Regions from separate parts of the Halopseudomonas sabulinigri genome, predicted to be linked through region 4. Evidence: predicted binding sites of a transcription regulator. Region 4 holds the regulator's gene; each other region holds the start of a gene.
The links. The regulator FliA, encoded in region 4, starts transcription of late flagellar genes. The targets are predictions, from matches to a motif close to CTAAAGTTTNNNNNNNNNNNGCCGNTAA.
Positions count from the first base shown of each region.

Region 1: a site for FliA is predicted at 1,323-1,350, ahead of BLU26_RS00765 (methyl-accepting chemotaxis protein). Genes of this name have one in related genera too.
Region 2: a site for FliA is predicted at 732-759, ahead of BLU26_RS04285 (methyl-accepting chemotaxis protein). Genes of this name have one in related genera too.
Region 3: a site for FliA is predicted at 1,218-1,245, ahead of BLU26_RS03505 (methyl-accepting chemotaxis protein). Genes of this name have one in related genera too.

Region 1 covers NZ_LT629763.1:173,523-175,729, forward strand. The annotation lists gene BLU26_RS00765 (methyl-accepting chemotaxis protein) at 1-1,233, opposite strand, end outside; gene BLU26_RS00770 (TRAP transporter large permease) at 1,431-2,207, opposite strand, start outside.
Region 2 covers NZ_LT629763.1:973,519-975,725, forward strand. The annotation lists gene rloA3 (retropepsin-like aspartic peptidase RloA3) at 1-515, opposite strand, end outside; gene BLU26_RS04285 (methyl-accepting chemotaxis protein) at 854-2,207, shown strand, end outside.
Region 3 covers NZ_LT629763.1:797,666-799,872, reverse strand. The annotation lists gene BLU26_RS03505 (methyl-accepting chemotaxis protein) at 1-1,140, opposite strand, end outside; gene rnd (ribonuclease D) at 1,328-2,207, shown strand, end outside.
Region 4 covers NZ_LT629763.1:1,359,598-1,361,804, reverse strand. The annotation lists gene fleN (flagellar synthesis regulator FleN) at 1-763, shown strand, start outside; gene BLU26_RS06055 (RNA polymerase sigma factor FliA) at 763-1,497, shown strand; gene BLU26_RS06050 (chemotaxis response regulator CheY) at 1,718-2,095, shown strand; gene BLU26_RS06045 (protein phosphatase CheZ) at 2,117-2,207, shown strand, end outside.

The DNA of each region.
Region 1 (2,207 bases), 1.2 Mb from region 4:
CAACAACTCAGTCACCGCTTCCAGGTGACCTTCACCCAGCCGGAAACCGGCGAGCGCGCGCAGGGCCAGGTTGGTGTTGTCGCGCAGGGAGTCGGCCTGGGTAAAGGTATCTTCCATGCGCTTGCTGATAGTCATGCTGAGATCGCGTATTTCGCCGCCATGCTGCAGGGTCTCGGCGTTGGTGGCCGTCAACTCTTCCAGGGCGCTGCTGACCATCAACAGGTCGTCGTTGGTACGCTGGAAATCCTCTACCAGCGTATCGAACTGATCAGCAGCGCTGCTGACAGCGGAGCCGGTGGATTCGGTTTGCTCCAGCATGCCGTGCGTCTGTTGCTCGGCACCGGCCATGGCCTCGGTCATCTGTTCCATCAGTTGACTGATCTGCTCGGCAGCGTTGCCTACCTTGAATGACAGGTTACGCACCTCATCGGCCACCACGGCAAAGCCGCGCCCCTGCTCGCCGGCGCGGGCCGCTTCAATGGCTGCGTTCAGGGCCAGCATGTTGGTCTGTGCGGAGAAATCCTGGACCGTTTTGAGAATCTCACGCACTTTGCCCGATGTGGCGTCCAAGGCATTGATATTGTTCTTAAATCCATCCATGGCAGCGTTGATCAACTTCATCTTGTCGCGGGCATTGCCGAGCTGCACCTTGGACTCGCGGGCCATGTCCAGATTGCGGGTATTGACCTCGGTCACCCCGGTGGCGCGTGAGGAGATATCCTGCAGCGCCTGGGTGGTCTGCTCGCTGGCGTGGAAGATGAGTTCGGACAGCTGCTGCTGTTTGCCGGCATCGCGCGCGGCTTGCTCGGACAGTAGTCGGCTGTTGGCGGATGCCAGGGCGGTACCCAAGCTGTTTTGTTGCAGCTCGAGCATGATGCTGCGCAGGCGGTTGTTCAGTTCGGCGAACTGGCGGCTGGCTTCTTCGCTGGTGGTCTGATCCAGCGCGCGCAAGTCAATCTGCTGGCTATTGGTTTTGCTCAGTTGGTTGCTCAGTGAGGTCCCGGTACCGGCAGTGCCCGGTACACTCCACCAGGTCAGCAGCAAGGTGGGCGCGACCATAGCGATAGCCACCCAGAACAGCGTGCCCTCGGCGATCGATATCAAAGCAACAAAGAAAAACAGCTCGCAGGCCATTAACCCCAAACAGCGAACCAGCGGTGACAACGCCGGTGCGGAGGAGGGCTTGTTGTGTCGGTCCGCAGACAGGGGAGCGGCTGGGTACTGGTTTGGCATGGTTGACTCGCTGCATCGTTATTTTTATTGGGCAGTGCTTGTAATAACACACTGTCACAAAATGAGACTCTCGTCTCGTTCTAGACACAGTATCGGCAGCTGCTCAGCAAATCTATAGGTCATTTCTGCCATTTGCCCGGCTGATTTGCAGTTTAATGTAAGCGACTGTAGTCGGGCTGGCCCTGCCGAGCGCTGGTTCAATGAGCCAGCGACGGCAGCCAGAGAGACAGGCTGGGGAAGAGTACCAGCAGCAAGGTGGCAAACAGCAGGATGATAATGAAGGGCGGTGTGCCTTTTATTACATCGAAATACGGCCGCCGGAAAATCGCCATCGCAGTGAAGATATCGCAGCCAAAGGGCGGTGTGGCCGAACCTATGGCGGCCTGCAGGGTGACGATCACGCCGACATGAATCGGATCCAGACCGGCAGCTTCAACCGCGGGCTTGAACAGCGGTGTCAGAATCAGGATGACCACAATAGGGTCGACAAACATGCAGCCGATGAAAAATGAGACAGCAATCAGGCCAAGAACCAGCGTTGGGCTATCGCCAATGCTGGCAATAACCGGCTCCAGTATGGCTTGTGGAATGCCGGCAAAAGAGATGGTGTAGGTAAAAGCATTGCCGGCAGCCACCAGAATGAACACCACGGCGGTGATCAGACCGGTGGACAGGGCCACGTCCCAGATCTCTTTCAGTTTTACCGCGCGCAGGATGATGACCTCAAGAATCAGTGCGTAGAGTACGGCGATGGCAGCGGCTTCGGTGGGGCTGAAAATTCCGCCATAGATGCCGCCCACCACCACCAGCGGGAAGCCCAGTGGCAGTAACGCCTTCTTCATTGCCTGCCAGCGCACCGCCCAGCCGACGCGCTCTTCGGGTTCGATACCCATACGGATGGAGCCAATCCAGCAGTACACCGAGAACAGCACCAGAATCAGCAGGCCAGGCAGGATGCCGGCGATGAACAGGTC
Region 2 (2,207 bases), 390 kb from region 4:
TCAGACACATCGATCAGGCCGATGTGCTCGATGGTCCGACGGCCGATCAGCACCGGGTAAGTCATGTCGCCGCGGTCACGCAGGGAAAACTGCTCCTCGTAAACCTGGTCACCCATGCAGATCGACATTTTCACTACCGGACGACGATCGGAGCCACCCGCGCCGCGCACCAGAATGCGGCGAAACACCGGACGCTCGAATTTCATGGTGACCAGCTCGCCGGAGTCGGCATCCTTCACCGGAACGTCGTAGCGGACCCAGGGCTTGCCCTTGTGCTCGAAGGTCTCCAGATTGACCGCATGCATCGACGAGGTCAGTGCCCCCGAATCGACCTTGATCTTCACGGCCGTATGCTCAGGCATGATCAGACCCTTCTCGATCCAGCCCACTACCTGCTTCTCGTGGCGCTCGCCCGCCTCGTCCACGCGATCATCGCTACCGGCCTGAGCCATGCCCGCGACGGACGCCAGCAGTACACACGCTGATAACGACATCACCTTGAAAACTGACTGCATGAGAAATCCTTATTGCAAACATCAGAATAGACTGGACCACGCCCGGAAAGTGCCCTCCGCCCTGCGGCAGAACACCGGTTTCGGCGCTTTATATACCAGTTAAGACGATAAGAACACCTGTCTATCTTATATCGACCAATCACAGAAACCGATTAGCACTTGAAAGCCGGCGCCACATGACGTCAAATTGACATCATGCATGCCAATAAAATATCACTCAGGTTATGCAGCTCACTGCCGATATGCTCGGTACCGGGATCTGACTAGTCAGCTTCCGCTACCAATGCAGAACAATTAAAACAAAATGCCGTATGCCATTCAGTGCGTGGAGGTTGTAGATGAAGCTGTTGCGCAGCATTCGAATCAGTCAACGGATCTGGCTGATCCTGATTATTGCACTGGCCAGTACCCTGATCATGGAGGGTGTATCCCTCTCCCATCTGCACAAGGAAATCCGCGACGCCGAGATCACCAAGGCAACCCACCTGGTGGAGGTAGCGCACGACCTGATGAACTTCTACCACCAGAAGGAACTCAGTGGCGAGCTCACCGGTGAGCAGGCGCGGCAGGAGGCAATGGCAGCGCTGGGCAGCCTGCGTTATGACGGTAATGAGTACTACTGGGTCAATGACATGAACAACATCATGGTCATGCACCCGCTGGCGCCGCAAACCGTCGGGGTCGACCTGACCACGATGCAGAACACCGAAGGCGTCAATGTCATCAGCGAGATGGTCGCGCTCGCCCGCTCCAAGGGCACCGCCAGCTTCGAGTACAACTGGCCCAAGCCGGGCGAAGAGGAAGGCACCCCCAAGATTGCCGCCTTCAAGCACTTTGCACCATGGGATTACATGGTTGGCACCGGTATCTACATAGATGACATGCAGGCCAAGTTCCGCAGCGCCATCACCAGCTCCGTCATCATCATGACCCTGGTTACCCTCGCCATGGTTGCCCTCCTCTACGTGATCGGCCGTAGCATTACCCAGCCGCTCAATAGCGTCGTCGATGCCATGCGTGGCGTAGCAAGCGGCGAAGCCGATCTGAGCCGCCGGCTGGACGACGGTGCCCGCGATGAGGTCTCGCAGATCGCCCACTACTTCAATCAGTTCAACCGCAACCTGGCCGACATCATCCAGCAACTCGGCGACAGCGCTCGTCAGTTGATCAGCTCGAGCCATCAGCTGGATCAGATCAGCGGCAACAGCCTGCGCGATATGAACACCCAGTCAGAGCGCATGGAGTTGATGGCCACGGCGATCAACGAGATCACCTATGGCGTACAGGATGTAGCGCAGAACGCCAACGCCGCCGCGCAGGAGGTAGAGAACGCCAATGAAGGCGCCAACAACGGTCGCTATCAGGTCGACAAGACCATTCAGGAGATCAAGCTGCTGTCCGGCAGCGTGCAGACCGCCGTCGAGCACATGGAAACCCTGTCCAGCGATGCGCAGGAAATCACTTCCGTACTGGACGTGATCCGCAACATCGCAGAGCAGACCAACCTGTTGGCGCTCAACGCCGCGATTGAAGCCGCTCGTGCCGGTGAGATGGGCCGCGGCTTTGCCGTGGTGGCCGATGAGGTGCGCAATCTGGCGCAACGCACGCAGAAGTCGACCGAAGAGATTCACAACATGATCACCAAGCTGCAGACCAATACGCAGACGGTGGTCGGGGTGATCAACGACAGCA
Region 3 (2,207 bases), 560 kb from region 4:
GGCCTGCATGTCCTGCACCGCCACCTGGGTACCTGATTGCAGCGTTTCGATCATGCGCTGGATGTCGTCGGTCGAGCTTTGCACGCGTTGCGCCAGGGCGCGCACCTCATCTGCCACTACAGCAAAGCCGCGACCCGATTCGCCTGCGCGTGCTGCCTCGATTGCCGCGTTGAGAGCCAACAGGTTGGTCTGCTCGGCGATGCTGCGGATCACCTGAACTACACCGCTGATGTCCTCACTGTTGGATGCCAGTGTCTGCATATGCTGAGTACAGCGTTCAATGCTGGTTGCCAAGCCGGTGATGGTCTTGCGTACTTGCTCCACCTGATCGCGGCCGTCGCTCGCTAGCGTGTCCGCCTGGCTGGATTGATCGCGGGTGGTCGAAGTATTGCCGGCAATGTCCTGTACCGTCGCGCTCATTTCATTGACCGCGGCCGCCACTTGGTCAGTTTCGCCCTGTTGTTGCACCATGCCGTCACGCACCTGGCCCATCAGCCCGGCCAGATTACTCGCGCCCTGATCGAGTTCGAGCGAAGCCTGGCGCACGGCAGCGACCACCTGTTGCTGGGCCTGTTGCATGGCGTTGAACGCAGCGGCCATTGAGCCGACTTCATCGCGGCTGGTAGCGCGCGCGCGCAGCGTCAGATCGCCGGTTTGCTGCACCTTGGTCATGGTGTCGCGAAGGCTGAGAATATGGCGAGTGATAAACAGGATCAGTAGCTGAGACACGGCGAGCACGAGCAGCATCAATGCGAACACCACCACGGCATATAGCGGTGCACGCGTGAACAGCAAGCTCACGTAGCCCTGATGCTCCACACCCAGTGCGCGGGTCGGAGTACTCCAGACGCCTTGCAGGTCGCCGCCCGTGCCGGCCGGCAACGCGTTGGCGTCGCGCCACACCGGCGTCGTGCCGGAAGTATTGAGGTTATCAGTCCCTAACCAGCGCAGGCCGGGGAGATCAGGCTGCAGCTCGGCCTGATTACTGATTAATGCCTTGCCCAGTGCTTTGCGGTTGTCCTGAATGCTGTCCTGCTCGATCCACACGGCTACCAGCACCAACAGCAAGGTGGCGATGAACGCAACGCTGTTGACGGCCCAGAATTTGTATTTCAATGGCAGGTGCTGAAGAAATTGCATGCATGCTCCAATAGTGCAGTGAACTCGGGAGTACTGACGGCCAGCCTGAAGACGGCATTATGCCAAACCTACCCACTTTATCGGTTGATTCTGATCAAACTTGATGGTGAAACAGGGTGTGAATGCCGCCGGGGCAGGGCGGTTGCAGATCAGTTATACTCACGGCAATTTATTGAAAAGGTTTCCCATGACAAGCCCGCTGGCTCCCCCGTTGATGATCGACACTAACGCCGAATTGGCCTCCTGGTGCAGCCGTTGGCTGACCCTGCCCTATGTCGCTGTGGATACCGAGTTTGTTCGCACTGAAACCTTCTATCCGATTGCCGGCCTTATTCAGGTAGGCGACGGGCAACGTGCGTATCTTATTGATCCCTTGGCGATTACCGACTGGTCGCCGTTAGTGACGCTGCTACAGGCGCCTGATGTGGTCAAGGTGCTGCACGCCTGCAGTGAAGACCTTGAAGTCTTTACCCGGCTCTGTAATGCCGTGCCGTTGCCATTGTTTGATACCCAGCTGGCCGCCGCCTTTCTCGGTATGGACTTTTCCATGGGGTATTCGCGTTTGGTCAGCGAGCTGCTGAACATCGATCTACCCAAGGAAGAGACGCGCTCCGATTGGCTGCAGCGGCCACTGAGCCCCGGCCAGATTGAATACGCTGCCCGTGATGCCCAGCACCTGGCCGAGCTATATCAGCTGCTGGCACCGCGCATCGCCGCTGCTGGCGTAGAACCGTGGCTGTTTGCCGATACCGCGGAGCAGGTGAGGGCAAGTGGCCAGGTTACCGACCCGGAGCAGGCTTATCAGCAAGTCAAGCAGGCCTGGCGGCTGAACCCCGCGCAGCTGGCGATCTTGCAGCGGCTGGCTTATTGGCGAGAAACCGAATCACGCCAGCGCGACCAGGCACGTAATCGCCTGGTACGTGAGCGCGCGCTGGTGCCCATGGCCCAGCAGCAACCCGACAACTTGCAAACGTTGGCGCGCATCGAAGATATGCACCCGCGCACTGTACGTCAGGACGGCGAAACGCTGCTGCAGTTGATTCGCGAAGGCAAGGCAGCAGACCCGC
Region 4 (2,207 bases):
CAACGTGTCGGTCAACCTCAGTCTGGCGCTGGCAGACATGGGCCGTCGCGTCGTGCTGCTCGATGCCGACTTGGGGCTGGCCAACGTCGATGTGTTGCTGGGTCTCAAACCCAAGGCAACGTTGGCGGATGTGCTGGAAGGCAAATGTGACCTGCGCGATGTGATGCTCAATGGCCCGGGTGGTGTACGCGTGGTGCCCGCCGCGTCCGGCGCCGCCAGCATGGTCAGCCTGAATCATCAGCAACATGCCGGTTTGATCCAGGCCTTCAGCGAGGTCGGCGATAACATCGACGTGCTGATTGTCGACACCGCGGCGGGTATTGGCGACTCGGTGGTCAGCTTCGTGCGTGCTGCACAGGAGGCACTGATTGTCGTCTGCGACGAGCCAACCTCGATTACCGATGCCTACGCACTGATCAAGCTGCTCAACCGTGATCACGGCATGACCCGATTCCGCGTGTTGGCCAATATGGTCGGCACACCGCAGGAAGGTCGGCTGGTCTTTGCTAAACTCTCCAAAGTAACTGACCGGTTTCTCGACGTAGCGCTGCAATACGTCGGGGCCGTACCCTTTGACGAAGCGGTGCGCAAGTCCGTACAGAAGCAACGTGCAGTCTACGAAGCCTTTCCGCGCAGCAAGGCGGCTATGGCCATTCGGGCGATTGCACAGAAGGTGGATGCCTGGCCTTTACCGGCCAATCCACGCGGACATCTCGAGTTCTTCGTCGAACGTCTGGTACGGCCCACCGGGTCAGGCCTATGATTGCATCGGCTGGCGGATTGAGCATGTATACACGAGCACAAGTTTCTGCAGACAATCAGGATCGACTCGTTGAGCAATATGCTCCGCTGGTAAAACGTATTGCCTACCACCTGTTGGGTCGCCTGCCGGCTAGCGTACAGGTGGAAGATCTGATGCAGGCCGGCATGATCGGGTTGCTCGAAGCCTCGCGTAAATTTGATTTTGGCAAGGGCGCCAGCTTCGAAACCTATGCCGGGATTCGTATTCGTGGCGCCATGCTGGATGAAGTGCGCAAGGGTGACTGGGCGCCGCGATCGGTGCATCGCAACACCCGTATGGTCAGTGACGCAATGCGCTCGGTAGAGTCCCGTTTGGGGCGCGACGCTAAAGATCACGAAGTTGCGGCCGAATTGGATATGAGCCTTGAGGAATATTACGCGATCCTCAATGATACCGCCGGCAGCAAGCTGTTCAGTTTTGATGATTTGCTGGAGAGTGGCGCGCCGGCCGATGTACAGGGCGATTTTGAGCCCTTCGCCGGGCTGGAAGATGAGCGCTTCAGGGCGGCGCTGGCCGAGGCGATCAACGGCTTGCCCGAGCGTGAAAAGCTGCTGTTGTCGCTGTATTACGATGAAGAACTGAATCTCAAGGAGATTGGCGCTGTGCTGGGCGTCAGTGAGTCACGGGTCAGTCAATTGCACAGTCAATGTGCCGCACGTCTGCGCGCACGCTTGTCGAGTTGGCGAAATGATTGATTTTGTCGCCAACATCCGGACAATGCTCGGATCGCGCTGATGGTAGCACTGTGCCCGATCCTGTTTTGATGGTGGTAGCGAGGGTGTTGTGAACAGCAGTTTGCACGGCAGAGGGTTGTTCAGAACGTCTTTATACGGCTAGTTTGGCCATTGCAATGGGTTTTCGGGGTGCAGGCCTGCACTTTCCCTGGTTTGTACGGAGGTCGACTTGGACAAGAATATGAAAATTCTCATCGTTGATGATTTTTCGACGATGAGGCGCATTATCAAGAACCTGTTGCGCGACCTGGGTTTTACCAACACGGCTGAAGCCGATGATGGCAATACCGCGTTGCCGATGCTGCAAAGCGGTAATTTCGACTTTCTGGTGACCGACTGGAACATGCCGGGCATGAGCGGCATCGATTTGCTGCGTGCGGTGCGTGCCGATGACCGCCTCAAGCACCTGCCGGTACTCATGGTCACCGCTGAGGCCAAACGCGACCAGATCATTGAAGCCGCGCAGGCAGGCGTCAACGGCTACGTCGTCAAGCCATTTACCGCTCAAGCCTTGAAAGAGAAAATCGAAAAGATTTTTGAGCGAGTACAAGCAAAATAACAACCAACCGGGGTACAGGTTATGGCGTTAAGTAAGGATCCCGGCCAGGCGACTGCTCAGGAATTTGAACATTCCCTCAAGGACAATGCGCGCCAACTGGTCGACCACCTGG